One region of the Streptomyces sp. NPDC016640 genome, then DNA from elsewhere that is predicted to be linked to it. Evidence: riboswitches for the same ligand, from Rfam matches in the RefSeq annotation. Region 1 holds a riboswitch; each other region holds the start of a gene.

The links. Region 1 has a riboswitch for cyclic di-AMP ahead of ACF07S_RS22110 (peptidoglycan DD-metalloendopeptidase family protein). Riboswitches for the same ligand answer to the same signal wherever they lie in the genome.
Region 2: linked by a shared signal. The riboswitch ahead of ACF07S_RS30770 (transglycosylase SLT domain-containing protein) and the one ahead of ACF07S_RS22110 (peptidoglycan DD-metalloendopeptidase family protein) in region 1 are both predicted to bind cyclic di-AMP.
Region 3: linked by a shared signal. The riboswitch ahead of ACF07S_RS29040 (M23 family metallopeptidase) and the one ahead of ACF07S_RS22110 (peptidoglycan DD-metalloendopeptidase family protein) in region 1 are both predicted to bind cyclic di-AMP.
Region 4: linked by a shared signal. The riboswitch ahead of ACF07S_RS07330 (transglycosylase family protein) and the one ahead of ACF07S_RS22110 (peptidoglycan DD-metalloendopeptidase family protein) in region 1 are both predicted to bind cyclic di-AMP.

What each region holds. Positions count from the first base shown of each region.
Region 1 is NZ_JBIBRG010000010.1:274,912-280,642, reverse strand. Features, by position in the region: gene ACF07S_RS22120 (tyrosine-protein phosphatase) at 1-14, opposite strand, end outside; gene ACF07S_RS22115 (alpha-galactosidase) at 142-2,286, shown strand; cyclic di-AMP (ydaO/yuaA leader) riboswitch at 2,571-2,732, shown strand; gene ACF07S_RS22110 (peptidoglycan DD-metalloendopeptidase family protein) at 2,737-3,723, shown strand; gene ACF07S_RS22105 (SGNH/GDSL hydrolase family protein) at 3,928-4,713, shown strand; gene ACF07S_RS22100 (MBL fold metallo-hydrolase) at 4,847-5,731, shown strand, end outside.
Region 2 is NZ_JBIBRG010000020.1:9,703-15,433, reverse strand. Features, by position in the region: gene ACF07S_RS30785 (glycosyltransferase) at 1-204, opposite strand, end outside; gene ACF07S_RS30780 (GNAT family N-acetyltransferase) at 330-1,400, opposite strand; gene ACF07S_RS30775 (HAD family hydrolase) at 1,636-2,505, shown strand; gene ACF07S_RS30770 (transglycosylase SLT domain-containing protein) at 2,469-2,951, opposite strand; cyclic di-AMP (ydaO/yuaA leader) riboswitch at 2,957-3,124, opposite strand; gene ACF07S_RS30765 (polyprenyl synthetase family protein) at 3,687-4,697, shown strand; gene ACF07S_RS30760 (outer membrane lipoprotein carrier protein LolA) at 4,945-5,731, shown strand, end outside.
Region 3 is NZ_JBIBRG010000017.1:108,134-113,864, reverse strand. Features, by position in the region: gene ACF07S_RS29055 (GNAT family N-acetyltransferase) at 1-1,312, opposite strand, end outside; gene ACF07S_RS29050 (HPr family phosphocarrier protein) at 1,485-1,766, shown strand; gene ACF07S_RS29045 (GntR family transcriptional regulator) at 1,902-2,606, opposite strand; gene ACF07S_RS29040 (M23 family metallopeptidase) at 2,818-3,591, opposite strand; cyclic di-AMP (ydaO/yuaA leader) riboswitch at 3,604-3,767, opposite strand; gene ACF07S_RS29035 (M16 family metallopeptidase) at 3,963-5,351, opposite strand; gene ACF07S_RS29030 (M16 family metallopeptidase) at 5,348-5,731, opposite strand, start outside.
Region 4 is NZ_JBIBRG010000003.1:102,225-107,955, reverse strand. Features, by position in the region: gene ACF07S_RS07340 (cytochrome P450) at 1-1,182, shown strand, start outside; gene ACF07S_RS07335 (transglycosylase family protein) at 1,378-2,382, shown strand; cyclic di-AMP (ydaO/yuaA leader) riboswitch at 2,588-2,757, shown strand; gene ACF07S_RS07330 (transglycosylase family protein) at 2,762-3,493, shown strand; gene eno (phosphopyruvate hydratase) at 3,755-5,035, shown strand; gene ACF07S_RS07320 (septum formation initiator family protein) at 5,139-5,615, shown strand; gene ACF07S_RS07315 (DUF501 domain-containing protein) at 5,668-5,731, shown strand, end outside.

The DNA of each region.
Region 1 (5,731 bases):
ATCTGCTGCGTCACGTAGGACTCCTCCCACTCGGCTGCGCCGGCGCGGCTCGCCGACGGGCACCACTTGACGATACGACATGCCTGCCTGGGGCAATGAGTTGTCCACAGGCATTGCCCGGCCGCCCCGACGGCACCGATGATGTTGGTGTCTGACCGCATCTGTTCGAATCCGTGGGAGGTTCGGGTGGCGGAGGTCTCGCAAGACGGTCGTACCTGGCTCCTCTCGGGGCCGACCAGCGGTTACGCGGTGCACGTCACGGACCGCGACGAGCTGGTGCATCTGCACTGGGGCCCGAGGATCGCGCTCGCCGACGCGCGGGCCCTCGCGCGGCGCCCCCTGCCGGACGACTGGCCGTTCGAGTCCCGGCTGGACGGGCGCGAGGAGTACCCGGTCGAGGGCGGTCCCCGGTTCACCCGGCCCGCCCTGTCCGTGCGCACCGGCGAACGGCGGGGCACCGAGTGGGCCTTCGACGGCCACGACACGCACGACGGTGAACTCCGCCTCCGCTTCCGCGACGGCGGACTCGGGGTGACCCTGCACTACCGGATGCGCGGCGATGTGATCGAGCGCTGGGTCACCCTGCACAACCGGGGCCCCGACGTCGAGCTCCTGCGCGCCGACTCCGCCACCTGGACCCTGCCCGAGCGGGAGCGGTGGCGGCTCTCCCAGCTGCACGGCCGCTGGGCCGCGGAGTCCCGGCTGACCCGCTCCCCGCTCACCTACGGGGAGAAGGTCCTCGGCAGCCGCCGCGGCCACACCGGGCACCAGCACCTGCCGTGGGTCGCGCTCGACACCGACGCGACCGAGGAACGGGGCGAAGTCTACGGCTGCGCCCTCGGCTGGTCGGGGTCCTGGCGCATCTGCGTGGCGCAACTCCCCGACGCGCGCGTACAGATCACCGGCGGCGCGGGTCACGACGACTCCGGGCTGCTGATGCTCGGCACGGACGAGACGTACGTCACGCCGGTCTTCGCGGGGCTGTGGAGCGACGGCGGCTTCGGCGGGGCCAGCCGCGCGTGGCACGCCTACCAGCGGACCCATGTCGTACCGGGCGCGGACCGGGACCGGCCCGTCCTGTTCAACTCCTGGGAGGCCACCGGCTTCGACATCACGCAGGAGCAGCAGCGGGAACTCGCCGGGCGGGCCGCCGCGATGGGCGTCGAGCTGTTCGTGGTCGACGACGGCTGGTTCGGCGCGCGCACCGGAGACCGGGCCGGGCTCGGCGACTGGACGCCCAACCCCGACCGTTTCCCCGGCGGCCTGAAGCCGCTCGCGGATCATGTGCACGGGCTCGGGATGCAGTTCGGCATCTGGGTCGAGCCGGAGATGGTCAACCCGGACAGCGACCTCTACCGCGCCCATCCCGACTGGGTGCAGTACCGGCCCGGACGCCGGCGTACGGAGTTCCGCAACCAGCTCGTCCTCAACATCGCGCGCGACGACGTGCGGGACCACCTCTGGGAACAGCTCGACGGGCTGCTCTCCAGTGCCCCGATCGACTATGTGAAGTGGGACTTCAACCGCTGCTTCACCGACGCGGGCTGGCCCGGGGACCCCTACCCGCAGCGGTTGTGGACCGACCATGTGCGCGGGCTGTACGCCCTGCTGGACCGCTTGCGGGCGGCCCATCCGGACGTGGCCTTCGAGTCCTGCTCGGGCGGCGGCGGCCGGATCGACCTGGGCATCCTCTCCCGCACCGACCAGGTGTGGACCTCGGACAACACCGACCCCCTCGACCGGCTCGCCCTCCAGCACGGCTTCAGCCAGATCCACCCCGCCCGGGTGATGGCCGCCTGGGTCACCGACAGCCCGAACGCGATGCTCAACGGCCGGGTCAGCTCGCTGCGCTTCCGGTTCGTCAGCGCCATGGCGGGCGTGCTCGGCGTCGGTGGTGACCTCACCCGGTGGACCGGGGAGGAGCTGGCCGAGGCGCGGGAGTGGATCGCCCTCTACAAGGAGATCCGGCCCCTCGTGCAGCGCGGTGACCTCTACCGGCTGCGCCCGCCGGAGGGCGGGCTGAGCGCGGTGCAGTACGTCCTGGGTGACGAGACCGTCGTCCTCGCCTGCCTCCAGGCGCAGCACCACGGGGAGCCCGTGCCGGCGCTGCGGCTGCGCGGCCTCGACCCGGCCGCCTCGTACGAGTGCCGCGAATCGGGCGAAGTGCACCGGGGTGCCGTCTTGCTGCACCACGGGCTGCCCACCGGGTTGCGAGGGGATCTGGACGCCGCGGTGTTCCGGCTGCGACGCCTGCGATCCACCCATTCGGGCGTTCTGTCCGATTAAGCCGTTTAGGTATAACGCGCCCCGGTAGAGCACTAGATGAGGATGGGGTGCGTGAGCATCGTCATATGGGTGACGGTGCGCTGTCGTCATGTGCACGTAATTCCGGGGAACGGCAAGGGAATTCAGCGCCGAAACGGAATCCGGGTCGACGCCCGGTGACGTGGTTTCCGCCTGTGGATCACGGAAAATCGCATTCGTCGAGAACCTCGCGCTTGTCCCCGCGCGTCCGGGTCGCTTACGTTCACCATCGATCCGGACGGACGCCTAATCCTGCCGCCGCCCGGAGCCCGCACACACTGACCCGTGAACGGCAGGAACGGGGGACCCACAGGTACGACCGCCTGTTCCGGTTCCCGGAACGGCTTGGGGTTAAGCCGCGTGAAAGCGCGGCCGGGCATCTCCAGTCCGAACCCGACAGCTCACCTCGTAGGCGCCGGAGAGGAATTCGACATGCCCGCCAAGGGTAAGCACCGCCGTACCAAGGCCCAGCGTTTCACCCGTTCCATCGCCGTCGCCGGAACCGGTGGCGCGGCGCTCGCACTGCCGCTTCTCGGCGCCACCGGCGCACACGCCGCCGCACCGCAGACGGCCCCCGAAAAGACCGTCCAGTCCCTTTCCGTCGCCGGCCAGAAGTCCGCCGCCGAGAAGGGCGACGACGCCCGCACCTACGTCGTGAAGGCCGGCGACTACCTCGCGAGCATCGCCGACCGGGAGGACGTCGACGGCGGCTGGAAGAAGCTCTACGCGGACAACCGCGAAGCCGTGGGCGAGGACCCGTCGCTCATCCACCCCGGTCTGAAGCTCTCCATAGACGGCGAGGCCGCCAAGAGCGCGCCGGAGAAGTCCTCTTCCCCGAAGTTCCCGAAGTCCTCCGCGCCGTCGCGGTCCACGGAGTCCTCGAAGCCCTCCGAGGAGTCGCAGCCGAAGGCCGAGAAGCCCGCCGCGCAGCCGGCCGGGCAGTCCGTGGAGCAGTCCTCCTCGGACGCCTCCGCGCAGACGGCCGCCTCCGGCCAGGCCGCGGACGCCTCCGGTTACAGCTCCCCGGTGCCCGGCGGCGGCGTCGGCACCGGCTACAAGGTGGCCGGCAGCATGTGGTCCAGCGGCTACCACACCGGTGTCGACTTCGGCGTCCCGACCGGCACCTCCCTGAAGGCCGTCGGTCCGGGCACGGTCGTCTCCGCGGGCTGGGCCGGCGCGTACGGCAACCAGGTCGTCATCCAGCTCGCCGACGGCTACTACGCTCAGTACGCCCACCTGTCCTCGCTGTCCGTCTCGGCCGGCCAGAGCGTGAGCGGCGGCCAGCAGGTCGGCCTCTCCGGCTCGACCGGCAACTCGACCGGTCCGCACCTGCACTTCGAGATCCGCACCACCCCGGACTACGGCTCGGACGTGGACCCCGTCTCCTACCTCCGCTCGAAGGGCGTCGCCCTCGGCTGACCCCCGAACCCGCACCGCCCGGCGCGCCGCCGAGGGCCGGACCCGCTCACCGGGTCCGGCCCTCGGCGTGTTCCGCAATCGGCCGGCTCTTTGAAAGTGTCTTATGTCACCGCACGTCAACCCGTGCTTACGGTCGCGTAGGTCACATTCGAAGGTGAATCATGTCCGGCTGTGGCAGACGATTCGAAGAGTGACAGCAGAACAGTGATCGGGTCGTACGTGGCGGTGGGGGACAGCTTCACCGAGGGCGTCGGCGACCCCGGGCCCGACGGGGCGTTCGTCGGCTGGGCCGACCGGTTCGCCGTCCTTCTCGCCGACCTCCGGCCCGAGGGCGACTTCCGGTACGCCAATCTCGCGGTGCGCGGCAGACTGCTGGACCAGATCGTGGCGGAACAACTTCCCCGGGCCGTCGAACTCGCCCCCGACCTGGTGTCGTTCTGCGCGGGCGGCAACGACATCCTCCGGCCGGGCAGCGATCCGGACGAGGTGGCCGAGCGCTTCGAGCGGGCGATCGCCGCGCTCGCGGCCGCCTCCGGCACGGTGATGGTCACGACCGGCTTCGACACCCGCGGCGTCCCCCTGCTCAAACACCTGCGCGGCAAGATCGCCACGTACAACGGGCATGTGCGGGCCGTCGCGGACCGGTACGGCTGCCCGGTGCTGGACCTGTGGTCCCTCAGGAGCGTGCAGGACCGCAGGGCGTGGGACACCGACCGGCTGCACCTGTCGCCCGAGGGGCACACACGCGTGGCGCTCCGCGCGGGCCTGGCCCTGGGCCTGGACGTCCCCGCCGACCCGGAACAGCCCTGGCCGCCCCTGCCGCCCCGGGGCGCGCTCGAAATCCGCCGGGACAACGTCCAGTGGGCCCGCGAGTACCTGGTGCCGTGGATCGGCCGCCGCCTGCGCGGGGTGTCGTCGGGCGACCACGTGATCGCCAAGGGCACGCTGTCCCCGGACGACATCAAGGTACGGATCGCGGCGGTGGCGTGAGTGTCCGCCCGGCAGCGCGACGGTCGGGGGAGACCGGGGCGTGCGGCGGGCGACCGCCCCGGCCGGACCCGGCACCGCGCCGTCGGACCGGCCGCCCATAATGAAATGTCTGACCACTCCACTTGGAGGTACCGTGGCCGGTTTCCGTCTCCAGAGCTCCGGGCTCCGCGCCCTGCGGCCCGTGGCCTTCGGCGCGGACCCCGGTGGGGAGCGCATGGCACGCATCCGCAGATCCCCGCACTTCGAGGACGGCGTGTTCCAGAACCCCGGGGGCACCGCCCGGACCCGCCCCTCGGGCTCGACGCGGGACCTCGCGAAGCTCTACCTCGACAAGGAGAGCCGGTCCCGGCGTGCCCCGAGGGGCGCCGTGCCGGTGCATCCCACCACGCTCGCCGACATATCCCGCCCGCCCGCCACCGGCCTGCGCCTGACCTGGCTGGGCCACTCCAGCGTGCTCGCGGACATCGACGGGCACCGGGTCCTGTTCGACCCCGTGTGGGGTGAGCGCTGCTCGCCGTTCCCCTTCGCCGGTCCCAAACGGCTGCACCCCGCGCCGCTGCCGCTGACCGCGCTCGGCCCGGTCGACGTCGTCGTGATTTCGCACGACCACTACGACCACCTGGACCTGCCCACGATCAAGGCGCTGGCCGGCACGGACACCCTGTTCGCCGTGCCCCTCGGCGTGGGTGCGCACCTGGAGCGCTGGGGCGTGTCCGCGGGACGGCTGCGCGAGCTGGACTGGCACGAGGCGACGAAGGTCGGCGGCCTCACGCTGACCGCCACCCCGGCCCGCCACTTCTGCGGCCGGGGCCTGCGCAACACCCAGCACACGCTCTGGGCCTCCTGGGCGGTCGCGGGCGACGAGCACCGGATCTACCACAGTGGCGACACCGGCTACTTCGAGGGCTTCAAGGACATCGGCGCCGACCACGGCCCGTTCGACGCCACGATGATCCAGGTCGGCGCGTACTCGGACTTCTGGCCCGACATCCACATGACGCCCGACGAGGGCGTCCGG
Region 2 (5,731 bases), on a different contig from region 1:
GGATCCCGCCATGGCCTCGCGTGCCGCCGTCATGAGGACGGCCCGCGGGTCCGCGCCCTGCGGTACCCGCGTCAGCAGCGTCCCCACCGGTCGGCCCGACCGCCTGACCAGCAGGAACACCTCGCCGTGCGTCACCGGCGGGCTGCCCGGGCCGGGTCTCGGACCGGCCTCGTCGCCGTCCAGGTCGACCTCGGCGACCTGCACCGCGCCGATCGCCAGGAACCGCCGTATCTCCTCCCGCGTACGCGCCCGCGCGCCCCCTCGTCCGCCCGCCCCCGCGTCCGCCCCCGCGCCCGCTCGTGTTCCGCCGGACATGCGTCCTCCCCTCCTCACGACCGGCGCAGCCGTGCCGCGCCCTTCAACGTCCGTGACGCCAGCGCCGCCAGGCGCGGGCGGGCGCGCACGAAGCCGTGCGCGCGGCGCGCGGGCTCGCGGCCCAGCCAGTGCAGGACGGCGCCCGCGCCCGGACGGGTCACCGCCCCTTCGTAGACGGCGAGTTCGCCGGTCTTCAGCGCGTCCTTGTAGGCGGCCGGCCCGCGCCCCATGTCGAGCATGCCGATGCCCTCGGCCGCCGCCGCCTCGGCCATCCGCAGATGCAGCACGAGACCGGGCGAGTACTTCGCGAACTCCGTGTCGTACGCCGGGAACCAGCAGGCCAGGACCGACGCCGAACGCAGGCCGAAGTGCGCGGCGACGGGACGGCCGCCGGCGTACAGGACCGACAGCGTGCCCGTGCACTGGGGCGCCCGGGTCCCGGCGAGCCGGCCCACGAGCCGGGCGATCCACTCCTGCGCGAACCGGTCGCGGCGCCCGGTCCTGCGGTACTGCGCCGACTTCCACTCCATGAGCACGCGCAGCGCGGCCGGGTCCCGTTCGTCGAAGACGAACCGCACGGGTCCGGTCCGGCGGCCCAGTCTGCGCTCCTTGGCCAGGGTGCTCTTCAGGAACTTCGGCGACCGGGTGCGCAGCACGGACTCGTAGGTCCCGTACCCCTTCTCCACGTCGATGACGTACGTGGTGTGCTCCTCGGCCGCGTACGGCACGAACAGCCCCTGGCCCGCCTCCAGGTTGTCGAAGGCGAAGCTCGACACCGAGCAGGCCCGCAGCAGTTCACCGGTCTCCGGTGCGGCGCCGGGGGCCAGGACCGCGCCCTGGCAGTCCGACACCCCGAGCCCGATCGCCCGGCCCTGCCCCAGCACGCCCCGCTCGTACGGCAGGAAGCCCGCCGGTTCCGCTCCCTCGTACAGCACCGCGACCCGGGCCTGTGACCGCACCCGGCCCACGGCGGTGGCGAACTCCGGTTCCATGAAGGGGCTGCGCGGTGCGTCCGTCGCGGCGCGCAGTTCCCGCCAGCGCTTCCGTTCCCCCTCGCCGAGCTCCCCGGGTCTCAGCACGCGCACGCGTCCACCGCTCACCTGACCCCCCGATCAAGTCCCCCCTGGACACTGGGAAGGTACCGCCCGGGACCGGGCGGACGGTAGACAGCGGAGCATGTTCTCGCCGAACGGGGAAAGAGGTCCGCAACCCGCCCGTACCAGGCGATGGCGGAAAGGTCCCTTAGCGTGACGGACGCGGTCGCGCAAGCGGTTCCGGGCAGCGTGAGGCGGATCGTGGGGTTGTCCGTATTCTCTGATCATGGCCGTACCCACCGCATATTCACTCATCGCCACCGACCTGGACGGGACGCTGCTGCGCGGCGACGACACCCTCTCCGACCGGTCCCGCGCAGCGCTCGCGCGGGTGGCTCGGGCCGGTGCCCAGCACCTCGTCGTGACAGGGCGCCCGGCCCCCAGAGTGCGGCCGCTCCTGGACGACCTCGGCAGCACGGGGCTCGCGGTGTGCGGGCAGGGAGCGCAGGTGTACGACGCCGGCGCGGACCGGATGCTGTGGTCCGTCACGCTGGACCGGGAACTGGCGGAGACCGCGCTCGGCAAGATCGAGGCCGAGGTGGGGGAGGTGTACGCCGCGGTCGACCAGGACGGGGTCGACGGGCTGACGCTGATCGAGCCCGGTTATCTGATGCCGCACCCGACCCTCCCCGCCGTACGGGTCGAGCGGCGCGGCGATCTGTGGGACCGGCCGATCAGCAAGGTGCTGCTGCGCCATCCGCGGCTGACCGACGACGCGTTGGCGGCGGCGGCGCGGTCGGTGGTCGGTTCGCTGGCCACGGTCACCATGTCGGGGCCGGGCACGGTGGAGCTCCAGCCGTGCGGGGTCACCAAGGCCACCGGGCTGGCGCTGGCCGCCGAACACCTCGGGCTGAGCCCGGAGCGCGCCGTCGCCTTCGGTGACATGCCGAACGACATCCCCATGTTCGACTGGGCGGCCCGCGGCGTCGCCATGGCCAACGCCCACCTCGAGCTGAAGGCGGTGGCCGACGAGGTCACCGCGTCGAACGAGGACGACGGCGTGGCCGTCGTCCTCGAGCGGCTGTTCGGCGGGCCGGGCCGGCAGCGGGTGGCTCCGGATCAGTACGCGCCGAAGACGTTGTCGATCGAGCCGTAGCGGTCGGCGGCGTAGTTGCAGGCCGCCGTGATGTTCGCCACCGGGTCGAACGGGTCGAAGACGGTGCCGGGTACGTGGTAGGCCGCGAAGGTCGGGTCGATCACCTGGAGCAGCCCCTTGGAGGGGGTGCCGGCGGCGGCGTTGGAGTCCCACAGGTTGATGGCGGCGGGGTTGCCGGAGGACTCGCGCAGGATGTTGCGGTGGATGCTCTCGTAGCTGCCCGGGATGCCGTGCTGCGCCATGACGGACAGCGACTCGCGGATCCAGCCGTCGAGGTTGTCCGGGTACGCCGTCGTGGCCGTCGCGGTGGCCGTCGTGGTGTCCGCGGCGGCGCTGGTGGCGCCGAACAGCGGGAGGGCGACCATGGCGACGCCGGTGCCGGCGACGGCGAGGGAGCGGACGAGGCGGCGGCTGCCGGAGTGGCGGTGCTGACCCTGTGCGGGCATGTCTGGGTTCCTCTCCTACGCCTGCGGGGTGAGCTGTCGGGTTCGGGCGGGAGAGTGCCCGGCCGTGCCCTGCGGGCACGGCTTCACCCCGAGCCGTTCCGGTGCGTTGCCCGGTCCGGCGGCTTGCCTGGGTCCCCCGCTCCTGCCGTGCGTGAGTTCGTCGTCGGGTGTGGTGCGGGCGGCGGCAGGACTAGGCGTCCGCCCGGCAGGCCGGGAACGTATGCGAGGGCACGGGGCGGGAACAAGTGCGGATGTCACACCGCACGCCGTTCGATCGTGGAACGGGGTGTTTGGGATGCTTGATCCTTTTTGTTCACCAGGGGTCAACTGGGCTCCGGGTGAAGGGGAAAGGCGTGCGCCGGGGAGCGGCCGGGCCGCCGGGCCGCCGTGACCCACTTCACTGACCGGGAACCGTGGAGCCATTTCCGGCCAATGGGATATTCGCCGGCAATAGCCGCGCATCGGACGCCGGGGCGGGAGGGGTGGCGTGTGTGCCGGGAGAGGGCTCGAAGCGCCGGGGGCGAGGAGAGGGTGCCGCGTCCGGAAAGTCAGGGAATGTCCCGCATGGCCGGTCGATCGGCATCACCCCCGCTTCCGGTCCCGTGCCGCTCTCCCGGTATCCCCGGGCGCTGACGGTGATCGAAACGTGACCGGATACGCTGACTCGAGTGAGGGCAGCGACCTATCGACGAACCGTGTGATCGCCAGCAGACACCAGCAGACAGGAGACCCCTCGTGACCGTCGTCGGGCCGTTCGGGCTGAGCGTGCGGGACCAGGCTCTGGAAGCCGATGTCCAGGCCGGATTGACGGCTGTCGAGGAGGGCCTGCTCGAGGCCACCAAGAGCGAGGTGCCCTTCATCACGGAGGCCGCCCAGCACCTGGTGCGGGCCGGCGGCAAGAGGTTCCGCCCGCTGCTCGTGATGCTGGCCGCCCAGTTCGGCGATCCCTACGCACCCGGTGTCGTACCGTCCGCCGTGGTCGTGGAGCTGACCCATCTGGCCACGCTGTACCACGACGACGTGATGGACGAGGCCGACGTACGGCGCGGAGTCGCCAGCGCGAACGTCCGCTGGGGCAACTCCGTCGCGGTCCTCACCGGCGACTTCCTCTTCGCCCGGGCCTCGCACATCCTGGCCGACCTCGGCCCGGAGGCGGTGCGGGTACAGGCCGGGGCGTTCGAGCGGCTGGTCACCGGGCAGATCCTGGAGACCGCGGGACCGCAGGGCGGCCGGGACCCGGTCGACCACTACCTGGACGTGCTCGCCGGCAAGACCGGTTCGCTGGTCGCGGTCTCCTGCCGCTTCGGCGCGATGATGTCCGGCGCCGACGACACGGTGGTGGACGTGCTCACCCAGTACGGCGAGCGGCTCGGCGTCGCCTTCCAGCTCGCCGACGACGTCCTGGACATCGCCTCCGACTCCCACGAGTCCGGCAAGACCCCCGGCACTGACCTGCGCGAGGGCATCGCCACGCTGCCCGTGCTGCGGCTGCGGGAGCGCACGGCCCGCCTCGGGCTGGCCGGCGACATCGCCCTGTGCGAGCTGCTGAACTCCGACCTCACCGACGACGCCCGGCACGCCGAGGCGCTGCGGCTGCTGCGGGTCCACCCCGCGCTGGAGCAGGCCCGCCGGGACACCGTGCGGTACGCCGAGGAGGCCCGCGCGGCGCTGGCCCCGCTGCGGGAGTGCGACGCGAAGGCGGCGCTCGTGCAGCTGTGCGACGCGGTCGTGCACCGGGCCGGCTGACCCGGCCGTCTCCCGAACTCCCCCTCGACCCCTACTGGTCGGGGGAGAAAACCACCCCCCGTGTCATACCGCAGCAGTACACGGAGTTGCGCCCCGGGTCTGACGATTCCGCGTGCCGGATTTGGTCAGATGGACCACGACGGACAACACCACTTCTCACCGGTTCGGGTGAGAATGGCGGCTCAGGGTGAGACTGGCGCGAGGTCACGAGACGGAAGCCGCCGCCGACCACGAAGGCAGGGCACACATGGCACCGTACGAAACCGACGACACGACGACCGCGGGGGAGGCCGACGAGCCGCGCGCGGGACGGCGCAGGGCCGCGCGGTACGTCGTCCCGGTCACGGTGATGGGAGTGGCGGCCGCGACCATCGGGCTGGTCCCCGCCATCGCCGACTCCGGCGACCCCGATCTGCCGGAGATCACCGCCGTGCAGCTCATCGAGAGGATCGCCACGTCGGACGTCCAGCAGCTGTCCGGCACGGTGAAGATCACCACGGACCTGGGGCTGCCGGACCTCGGCGGCCTGGAGAGCGGCCTGGTCTCCGGCGCGACGGAGCAGGGCGAGGGCGGCTCCTCGGCCGACCCGTCCGCCAAGCTCACCGAGCTGGCCTCCGGCACGCACACGCTGCGCGTCGCGGCCGACGGCCCGGACCGGCAGAAGCTCTCGCTCCTGGAGAACGCCGCCGAGTACAGCCTGATCCACAACGGCAAGGACGTCTGGGGCTACGACAGCGCGTCCAACGCGGTCCACCACAGCACCGTCGACCGGTCCGGCGAGGACCGGGCGCAGAAGCCCCCGGCCACCCCGAAGGACTTCGCCGAGGAGGCGCTGAAGGCGGTCGACGACACCACGTCCGTGGCCGTCGACGGCACCGCGCAGGTGGCCGGCCGGGACGCGTACAAGCTGGTCGTCAAGCCCAGGCAGTCCGGCTCCACGGTCGGCGCGATCAGCATCGCGGTCGATCACAGGACCGGTATGCCGCTGAAGTTCACGCTGACCCCGGCGAGCGGCGGTGCCGCCGTCGTGGACG
Region 3 (5,731 bases), on a different contig from region 1:
CGAACTTGCGGGGGTTGCCGATGGACTCCAGGTACATCAGCGCGACATCGGTGTCCGGGTCGTCGTACCAGTACTGCAGGACGTCGTTGCCGGAGACGTCGGCCCGGTTGCCGGACGAGACGAAGGTGGACACGCCCGTCACCCCGGTCACACCGCCGCCGCGCCGGTGCAGGCGCGACAGCAGGGCGACGCCGATGGCGCCGGACTGGGCGAACAGCCCGATCCGGCCGGGGCGGGGCATGCCGGGGGCGAGCGAGGCGTTGAGCCGTACGTCCGGGGACGTGTTGATGACGCCGAAGGCGTTCGGGCCGATGATCCGCATGCCGTACGCGCGTGCGTGGCGCACCAGGGCGCGCTGGCGTTCGCGGCCGTCGGGGCCGGATTCGGCGTAGCCGGCGGAGACGACGACGAGCCCCTGGACCCCGTGCTCGCCGCACTCGGTGACGACCTCGGGGACGCGCTCGGCGGGCACCGCGACGACCGCGAGGTCGACGGGCCCGTCGACGGCCCGGACGGAGCGGTGGGCGGGCACCCCGTCGAGGTCCTCCAGGTCTTCCGGGAACGCCTTGTTCACGGCATGGAGCCGCCCGGTGAACCCGGCGTCCCGGAGGTGGTCGAGGATGCTGCGGCCCACGCCGCCGGGTGTGCGGCCGGCGCCGACGACGGCGACCGAGCCGGGGGCGAGCAGCCGCTGCACGGAGCGTGCCTCGGCGCGCTGCTCGCGCGCGTGCTGCACGGCCAGGGAGCGGTCGGTGGGTTCGAGATCGAACTCCAGGCGGACGACGCCGTCCTCGAAGCTGCGCTTCTGGGTGTACCCGGCGTCGGTGAACACCTTGATCATCTTGGTGTTGGCGGGCAGCACCTCGGCGGCGAACCGGCGGACACCCCGCTCCCGCGCGACGGCACCGATGTGTTCGAGCAGGGCGGAGGCGACGCCCCTGCCCTGGTGGGCGTCCTGCACGAGGAACGCGACCTCCGCCTCGTCGGCCGGCGCCGACGCGGACGCGCCGTCGGAGCCGATCCGGTCGTAACGTACGGTGGCGATGAACTCGCCGCCCACGGTGGCCGCGAGCCCCACCCGGTCCACGAAGTCGTGGTGCGTGAAGCGGTGGACGTCCTTGGCGGACAGGCGAGGGTAGGGCGCGAAGAAGCGGTAGTACTTCGACTCGTCCGACACCTGCTCGTAGAAGCTGACCAGGCGCTCGGCGTCATCGACGGTGATGGGGCGGATGCGTGCGGTGCCGCCGTCGCGCAGCACCACGTCGGCCTCCCAGTGAGCGGGGTACTCGTGCCGGTCCGACGAGGTCTGCATGGGCCCCAGGGTACGGCTCGCGTACGGCAACGGCGCGGGGCAGTCTGTGGTGGACGGGAGCCGGACCGAGGCCGCGGTCCGGCGGTCACCGGGAGCGGACGCCGCTCCCGGGCACGCCGCACGATATGGGAAACTGGTCTAGACAACCCTGAACAGCGAAGGGCAGCAACACATGGCTGAGCGCCGCGTCAACGTCGGCTGGGCCGAGGGTCTCCACGCCCGCCCCGCCTCCATCTTCGTCCGAGCCGCCACGGCCGCAGGCGTCCCGGTGACGATCGCCAAGGCCGGGGGCAACCCCGTCAACGCGGCCTCCATGCTGGCCGTTCTGGGCCTGGGCGCCCAGGGCGGCGAGGAGATCGTCCTCGCCTCCGACGCGGAGGGCGCCGACGCCGCCCTGGACCGTCTGGCGAAGCTGGTCTCCGAAGGCCTCGGGGAACTCCCCGAGACCGTCTGAGCCCCGCGCTCCTTTTACGCCCGAACCGGCACCGAAAGGCCCGCCCGACCCATCGGGCGGGCCTTTCGGTTTTCCTTTTTCCGGGCAGTGTGAATAACCCCCGGGAATGCACCCTCTTTGTATACGGGATCCGTGTTAATGACGCAGGCTCGGCATGTTTACGGGATGTTGCGGGTTCCTCACACGGTCCGCGCGGCCGGTGCGATCGGCTCCGGGGGCGAAACGCAGGCGGTGCGCGGCGCTCGCGCGCTCGGTGTGCGAGGCCATGACGGCCCGCGCGCGCTCGCCGTCGCCGCGCGCCACGGCGTCCACGATCGCGCCGTGCTCGGCCCAGTACCCGACCGGATCGGCGGGCCCCTCGGTGGTGTACATCCAGGCGATCTTGTGCCGCAGCTGGGTCAGCAGCGACGTCAGCGCCGGGCTGCCACAGGACTGGGCGAGCGTCTCGTGGAACCAGCCGCCCAGGGAGCGCAGGTCGTCGCTGGTGCCCTGACGGGCGCGTTCCTGGCCCAGCCGGACGAGACCGCGCAGCACCTTCAAGTGGGCCTCGGTACGGCGCTGGGCCGCGCGGGAGGCGGCGAGCGGCTCGAGGAGCAGACGCATCTCCAGCAGGTCGGCGGCCTCCCGCGCGGTGGGTTCCGCGACGCACGCGCCCGCGTGCCGCCGGGTCACCACGAAGCCCTCGGCCTCCAGCGTGCGCAGCGCCTCCCGGACGGGGACGCGGGAGACACCGTGACGGCGGGCGAGGAGGTCCTCGGTGAGCCGGCTGCCGCGCTCGTGGACACCCGCGACGATGTCGTCCCGGATCGCCGTGCACACCGAGTGCGCGGGAATACGCATGACCGACCTCCGGCTTAATCCCCGTGAAACGTCGAAGACTGACGTGTGTTCCGTGACTCTATTGCAATCGGCGGGATTTTCCGACGGGGGTCCGGAATCCGTGCGTATTTTTTGACGAGCGGTCCCTTTGAAACGCCGAAAGCCCCGGCTCGGAAGCCGGGGCCACGGGAAGCGGGGCGCCCGCCGCGCCGGCGGCCGGCGCCCGCACGTCTCAGAGGTTCACACCGTGCGCGCGGAGGTAGGCGACGGGATCGATGTCGGAGCCGTACTCGGCGGTCATCCGGGCCTCGAAGTGCAGGTGCGCGCCCGTGACGTTGCCGGTCGCGCCGGAGAGGCCGATCGGCTGCCCCGCGGCGACCTGCTGCCCCACCGAGACGCCGATGGACGACAGGTGGCCGTACTGGGTGTACGTGCCGTCGTTCATCCGGATGACGACCTGGTTGCCGTACGCGCCGCCCCAGCCGGCCTCGACGACGGTGCCGGTGCCGACCGACCGGACCGTGGCGCCGCTCGCGGCGTGGAAGTCGACACCCGTGTGGCTGCCCGAGGACCAGACGGCGCCGCCGCTCCGGTAGGAGGTCGACACGTAGGAGCCGGGGATCGGGGAGACGAAGGTGTCGAGGCGCTCGCGCTCCGCCTCGCGCGCGGCGCGCTCCTTCTCCGCGCGGGCCTTCTCGGCCGCTTCGGCCGCCTTCTCGCGCGCGGCCTGCTCGGCGGCCTTCCGCGCGGCGGCCTCGGCTGCCTCTCGTGCGGCCTCGTGCTGGGCGGCCGCCTGGGCGTCGATCCGCTCGGCGACCGCGTCGCCCAGGGTGACGACGGGAGTGAGGCCGGTCCGTGCCGCGGCCGGTTCGGCGGCGAGCGCGGGGGCCGTGAGGGAGCCGACGGCGCCGGTGGTGGCGAGGGCCGCGACGCCCGCCGCGCGGGCGGTGCCGCGCTGCGTCCGGCTGGGACGACGGTGCTTCCCGGTGGCGCGGGTGAACGCCATGTACAGGCTGGTCCTTTCCTTCCCTCTCGCCTACCGGGTTAGCTGACGGGTTCGGAGCAGGAAGGTCTCCTACGGACCCCCTCGCGACACGCGCGGGCGTCCGATTCACCCCAGGGACTGCACGGGTCCCCGGCTCCCCTGGCTCGCGCCGTGCGGGGACTCGGCGATGACTGTCCGGTGCCGCGGATGCGGCGCACTGCCCGACGAACAGCCCGGAAGACGCTAAGCGGGAGATCTTTCGATCCCCAAGCGAATCACGGCTTTTGTAGCGCATCCCACAGGGCAGACAGGAATCCTCCGCCTCAATTCGGGCACGAGTGGGCCCTGGTGACATCCGTGTCACCAGGGCCCGGGTGCGCGGCCGCGGCCCGCTACTCGGCCGTCACGACGGTGACCTCGCCGAGCCCGAGGGCCTCGACGGACCCCTTGATCTGCGCCGCGTCTCCGACGAGGACGGTCACCAGGCGGTCCACCGGGAAGGCGTTCACGACGGCCGCGGTGGCCTCCACGGTGCCGGTCGCGGCCAACTGCCGGTACAGGTCGGCCTGGTAGTGGTCGGGCAGGTGCTGCTCGACCTGGTCGGCCAGGGTGCTCGCGACGGCCGCGGCGGTCTCGTACTTGAGCGGCGCCACGCCCACCAGGTTCTGCACGGCGACGTCGCGTTCGGCGTCGGTGAGCCCCTGCGCGGCGAGCGTGCGCAGCACCGTCCACAGGTCCTCGAGGGCGGGCCCGGTGTTCGGGGTGTCGACGGAGCCGCTGATGGCCAGCAGCGCCGCGCCCGTGCCGTCCGGCGCGGACCTGAGGACCTGCCCGAACGACCGTACGCCGTAGGTGTAGCCCTTCTCCTCGCGCAGGACGCGGTCCAGGCGGGAGGTGAGGGTGCCGCCGAGGCAGTACGTGCCGAGCGCCTGCGCGGGCCAGACCCGGTCGTGCCGGTCGGGGCCGATACGGCCGATCAGCAGCTGCGTCTGGACGGCGCCGGGGCGGTCCACGATCACGACCCGGCCCGTGTCGTCGGCGACCACCGGCGGGATCGGCCGCGGCCGGGCCGCGGAGCCGGTCCAGGAGCCCAGGGTGTCGCCGAGCAGCGCGTCCAGGTCGACGCCGGTGAGGTCGCCGACGACCACCGCGGTGGCGGTGGCGGGGCGCACGTGCTTGTCGTAGAAGGCGCGTACGGCCCCGGAGCCGATGCCCGCGACCGTCTCCTCGCTGCCCTGACGCGGGCGCGACATGCGCGAACTCGCCGGGAACAGCTCCCTGAAGAGTTCCTTCGCGGCGCGGCGGGAGGGGTTCGCCAGCTCGTGCGGGATCTCGTCGAGGCGGTTGCGGACGAGCCGTTCGACCTCGCTGTCGGCGAACGCGGGCGCCCTGAGGGCGTCGGCGACCAGCCCGAGTCCCTTGGCGAGCCGGGAGGCCGGGACCTCCAGGCTGAGGCGGACGCCGGGGTGGTCGGCGTGCGCGTCCAGGGTGGCGCCGCAGCGCTCCAGCTCGGCGGCGAACTCCTCGGCGGAGTGCTTGTCGGTGCCCTCGGAGAAGGCCCGCGCCATGATCGTGGCCACGCCGTCGAGTCCGGCCGGCTCGGCCTCCAGGGGCGCGTCGAGGATCACCTCGACGGCGACGACCCGCTGGCCGGGACGGTGGCAGCGCAGCACGGTCAGGCCGTTGCCGAGCGTGCCGCGTTCGGGGGCCGGGAAGGCCCAGGGCCTGGCCTCGCCCGCCTGCGGCTGCGGGTGGAAGTCCATCGTGGCGAGCTCGGTCACTTCGCCGTCTCCTCGTTCTCGTCGGTGCCGGCGACTGCGGCGGCTTCCTCGGTGTCCTCCGCCTCCGCGGCCACGGGCTCGTAGACGAGCACCGCGCGGTTGTCGGGGCGCAGGCGGGCCCGGGCGACCTCCCGCACCTCCTGCGCCGTCACGTCGAGGATGCGCCGGACGGCGGTCAGGGCGAGCTGCGGGTCGCCGAACAGGACGGCGTAGCGGCACAGTTCGTCGGCGCGGCCCGCGACCGTGCCGAGCCGGTCGAGCCACTCGCGCTCCAGCTGGGCCTGGGCGCCCTCCATCTCCTCGGCCGTGGGGCCCTCCTCGGCGAACCGGGCGAGCTCCTCGTCGATGGCGGCCTCGATGACCGGCACCTCCACGTCGCC
Region 4 (5,731 bases), on a different contig from region 1:
GAGCACGCCCCCGTGCACCGGACGCGGCTGCCCAGCGGGGTGGAGGCCTGGCTGGTCACCCGGTACGCCGACGCCAGACAGACCCTCGCCGACCCCCGCCTGTCCAAGAACCCCGCGCACCACGACGAGCCCGCGCACGCCAAGGGCAGGACCGGCATCCCCGGGGAACGCCAGGCCGAGCTGATGACGCATCTGCTCAACATCGACCCGCCGGACCACACCCGGCTGCGCCGGCTGGTCAGCAAGGCGTTCACCCCGCGCCGCGTCGCCGAGTTCGCGCCCCGTGTGCAGGAGCTCACCGACGGGCTCATCGACCGGTTCGCGGACCGCGGCTCCGCCGACCTCATCCACGACTTCGCCTTCCCCCTCCCCATCCACGCCATCTGCGACCTGCTCGGCGTCCCCCGGGAGGACCAGGACGACTTCCGGGACTGGGCGGGCATGATGATCCGCCACCAGGGCGGCCCCCGGGGCGGTGTGGCACGGTCCGTGAAGAAGATGCGCGGCTACCTCGCCGAGCTCATCCACCGCAAGCGCGCGGAACTGCCCGCCGAACCGGCGCCGGGCGAGGACCTGATCTCCGGTCTCATCCGGGCCTCCGACCACGGCGAGCACCTCACCGAGAACGAGGCCGCGGCCATGGCGTTCATCCTGCTGTTCGCCGGTTTCGAGACCACCGTCAACCTCATCGGCAACGGCACGTACGCCCTGCTCACCCATCCCGGGCAGCGCGACCGCCTGCAGCGGGCCCTCGCCGCCGGCGACCACGGGCTGCTGGAGACCGGCGTCGAGGAACTCCTGCGGTACGACGGCCCCGTGGAGCTCGCCACCTGGCGGTTCGCCACCGAGCCGGTCACCATCGGCGGGCAGCGCATCGCGGCCGGCGACCCGGTCCTCGTCGTCCTCGCCGCCGCGGACCGCGATCCGGAACGGTTCGGCGACCCGGACGTGCTCGACCTCGGCCGGCGCGACAACCAGCACCTGGGGTACGGGCACGGCATCCACTACTGCCTGGGCGCCCCGCTGGCCCGGCTGGAGGGGCAGACCGCGCTCGCCACGCTGCTGACCCGGCTGCCGGACCTCGCACTCGCGGTGGATCCGGCCGAACTCCGGTGGCGCGGCGGGCTCATCATGCGCGGACTGCGCACGCTGCCGGTGGAATTCACTCCCGCGTACACCTGAGGACCGGGCGCCGCTCCCCGTGCCCCCCGTCGGACCAGCGCAAACGTGACACGCTCTCAACTCTGTGATCTTCACGTTATCTGCGCGGCATGAACTTGTGACAAGTGATCCTCTGCCGATACGTTCACCCCTCAGCGCGGCACCCAGGTTTCATCCGCCGCGCGGGTCATCGCTGTCGTGTGAAAGGTCTCCCGCATGCTCTCCGGGAATGGTCGGCACCGCCGCCCCCGCCAGGCTCCGGCTCTCCTCGTCGCGGCCGGAGTGACCGGCTCCGCCATCGCGATCCCGCTCCTCGGGGCCGGAAGCGCCAGCGCGGCCGACGGCGCGACCTGGGACCGGGTCGCCGAGTGCGAGAGCGCCGGCTCCTGGAGCCAGAACACGGGCAACGGCTACTACGGCGGCCTGCAGTTGACCCAGGACGACTGGGAGGCCTACGGCGGCCTGGACTACGCGCCGAGCGCCGACCAGGCCAGCCGGGGCCAGCAGATAGCCGTGGCGGAGAGAATCCTCGCCGACCAGGGGGTCGGCGCGTGGCGCACCTGCGGACTGCTCGCGGGCCTGGAGCAGGACTCGGCGTCGGCCGGCGTCGACACGGGTGTGGCGGAGGACCCGGCGCCGGACGCGTCCGAGTCGCCGGACTCCGGTGACGCGTCCGCCTCCCCCTCCCCTTCGCCCGCCTCCGGCACGGAGGACGCGGAGGGGGCCGACGCCCCCCGGGGCACGGCCGGCGAGCCGGCGGGCTCCGGCGACGCGGCGGCCGACGCGGCGGCCGACGCGGCGGCCGACTCGGACGCCGATGCCGCTGCCTCTCCCTCCGCCTCAGCCGCTCCGAGGAGCGACGAGCCGGACAAGCCGGGGCGGACCACCGGCTCTTCCGGCCTCACCGGCACCGAGGACACCGGCACCGGCCGTCACCGCGGCACCGGTGCCGCGGAAGCCGAGGAAAGGGAGGGCCGGGGCCGGGCGTCCGACTCGTCCGGCCGGCACGTCTCGCGCGGTTCCGACGCCTCGCGCGACGCCGCGGACGGCTCCTACACCGTGCGCTCCGGGGACAGTCTGTCGTCCATCGCCGACTCCCTTGGGCTGGACGGCGGATGGCGTGCGCTCTACTCCGTGAACGAACAGGTCGTCGGTGCCGAACCGGACCTCATCCTGCCCGGTCAGGAGCTTGCGGTCGGGGTCGAACCGGACGAAAGGTGACCTGCGGAAAGGCCTGGCGGCAGCGGCAGTTGGCGCCACCATTCGGGGTGAATGTCCGATTTAAAGGCTGTGAGAGATAGGTCTCAAAGGCCCTGATCGTCTTTGATATTCCACCGACCGAGTGGCTACGGTCGTGATCGCTCGCCATCGCGGGCCCCGGCTGCCGCAACGCCTAATCCTGCCAGTGGCAGCACGGGAACAGTCGTCGCGTCATGCGCCGTAGGCAGGAGCGGGGGACCCAAGGTAGGCGCCGAGTCCGGGCAGTTGACGCCGGACACGGCTCGGGGTGAAGCCGCGTCCCCTCAGGGACGCGGCCGGGCAACTCAACCGGCCCGAACCCGACAGCTCACCTCGCAGGCGTCGGTGAGGGGATCCATCCATGCTGTTTTCCGGCAAGGGCAAGCACCGTCGTCAGTCCAAGGCCACCCGCGCTATCGCCGTCGTCGGTGTCACCGGCGCCGCCGTCGCCGCCCCCCTGATGGCGGCCGGCAACGCCTCCGCCGCCACCGCCGCCGAGTGGGACACCGTCGCCCAGTGCGAGTCCGGCGGCAACTGGTCCATCAACACCGGCAACGGCTACTACGGCGGTCTGCAGTTCTCCGCCTCCACCTGGGCCGCGTACGGCGGCACCCAGTACGCCGCCACCGCCGACCAGGCCGGCAAGGCCCAGCAGATCGAGATCGCCGAGAAGGTCCTCGCGGGCCAGGGCAAGGGCGCCTGGCCCGTCTGCGGGGTGAACCTGTCGAGCAGCCCCTACAGCGGCGGCGGCTCCACCCAGCCCCAGGAGAGCGGCTCCACGCAGCCTCAGGAGAGCGGCTCCACGCAGACCCAGGAGAGCCAGGGCGCCGGCTCCACCGAGCCCCGCGAGACCGAGCAGAAGGCCTCCCGCTCGGCCGAGCGGGAAGCGGTGAAGAAGACCGTCACCACCCCGACCGGCAAGAAGGTCGCCAAGGGTGACGGCGAGTACAAGGTCGCCAAGGGCGACACCCTCAGCTCGATCGCCCAGGAGCGCGACGTCGAGGGTGGCTGGGCCGAGCTGTTCGAGCTGAACGACGACATCGTCGAGGACGCCGACCTCATCTACCCCGGCCAGCAGCTGCACCTGAAGTAAGGGAGCGGCCGCAGGCCCCTCCCGTCCCGCGGACCCCCGCCCCGGTGCGTTCTCCCCCGTACGCACCGGGGCGGGGCTTTTTCCGTTTCCGTTCCGCCCGGTTTTCGGGCCTGTCTTTGTTCCGTTCGGAAACAATTTCCTCTCGGTTCCGTCCATGAGGTGGGCGACCGGATGGCCGATCGCCCGGAGCCGGTTAGGCTCGGTCTCGCAGGACCCGCCGCGGTCCCGCTCACCCGCGTCACATTCACGAAGGAGATGCTCGTGCCGTCCATCGACGTCGTCGTAGCCCGGGAAATCCTGGACTCCCGAGGCAACCCCACGGTCGAGGTCGAGGTCGGCCTCGACGACGGCAGCACGGGTCGTGCCGCCGTCCCCTCCGGCGCCTCCACCGGCGCCTTCGAGGCCATCGAACTCCGCGACGGCGATGCCAACCGTTACCTGGGCAAGGGCGTCGAGAAGGCCGTGCTGGCCGTCATCGAGCAGATCGGCCCGGAGCTCGTCGGCTACGACGCCACCGAGCAGCGCCTGATCGACCAGGCGATGTTCGACCTGGACGCCACCGACAACAAGGGCTCCCTCGGCGCCAACGCCATCCTCGGCGTCTCCCTCGCCGTCGCCCACGCCGCCTCCGAGGCCAGCGACCTGCCGCTCTTCCGCTACCTGGGCGGCCCGAACGCGCACCTGCTGCCGGTGCCGATGATGAACATCCTGAACGGCGGCTCGCACGCCGACTCCAACGTGGACATCCAGGAGTTCATGATCGCCCCGATCGGCGCGGAGACCTTCTCCGAGGCCCTGCGCTGGGGCGCCGAGGTCTACCACACCCTCAAGAAGGTCCTGAAGAGCAAGGGCCTGGCCACCGGCCTCGGCGACGAGGGCGGCTTCGCCCCGAACCTCGGCTCCAACCGCGAGGCCCTCGACCTCATCCTCGAGGCGGTCAGGGAGGCCGGCTACACCCCCGGCGAGCAGATCGCCCTGGCCCTGGACGTGGCCGCCTCCGAGTTCTACAAGGACGGCGTCTACACCTTCGAGGGCAAGGAGCGCAGCGCCGCCGAGATGACCGAGTACTACGCGGAGCTCGTCGACGCGTACCCGCTCGTCTCCATCGAGGACCCGCTGTTCGAGGACGACTGGGAGGGCTGGAAGACCATCACCGCCAAGCTCGGCGACAAGGTCCAGCTCGTCGGCGACGACCTGTTCGTCACCAACCCCGAGCGCCTCGCCCGCGGCATCGAGGAGGGCGCCGCCAACGCCCTGCTGGTCAAGGTCAACCAGATCGGCTCGCTGACCGAGACCCTGGACGCCGTCGAGCTCGCCCAGCGCAGCGGCTTCAAGTGCATGATGTCCCACCGCTCCGGCGAGACCGAGGACGTCACCATCGCCGACCTGGCCGTCGCCACCAACTGCGGCCAGATCAAGACCGGTGCCCCGGCCCGCTCCGAGCGCGTCGCCAAGTACAACCAGCTGCTGCGCATCGAGGAGATCCTCGACGACGCCGCGGTGTACGCCGGCCGCAGCGCCTTCCCCCGCTTCAAGGGCTGAGCCCCCGGCCGCAGGAAGCGTCGTACGTACGTCCCCGTACTCGGTCCCGTACCGTGTCCGGGGACGTACGCGCGTATGACGGTGGAGCGGGAGGCGGACAGACATGGCCGTGAAGGACCGGGACCGGTTCTCCACCGCGACCAGGATCCGGCTGATCGGTGAGCAGACCGCGGCCCGGGTCTACCGCTCGCAGACCAAACGCCAGGCCCGCCGTTCCCGGCTGACCGGCCGGGCGGCACTGCTCGCCCTGGTGGTCTGCTCGCTGATCGTGGCCCTCGCCTACCCCATGCGGCAGTACGCCTCCCAGCGCGCGGAGATCGCCGACCTCCAGCAGGAGCAGGACGAGACCCGCCGACGGGTCGAACGGCTGCGCGACCTGAAGGCACGCTGGCAGGACGACGCGTACGCCGAGCAGGAGATCCGCCGCCGGCTGCACTACGTCCTGCCCGGCGAGACCGGCTACATCGTCATCGACCCGGGTACGGCCGAGCAGTCGCGCACCGACCTCGACGCCGCCGACCGCCCCTGGTACGCGAACGTCTGGGACGGTGTCGACAAGGCCGACGCCGCCGGCCGGTGACCTCCTGGCCGACCCTTTGTTGAAAGCCGCAGAGATCCGCAGAAAGACAGGTATGGAAACGCCTCCGCCCACGACCCCGCGCACCGAGCCCACCGACACGGACGTCGAGGCCTTCA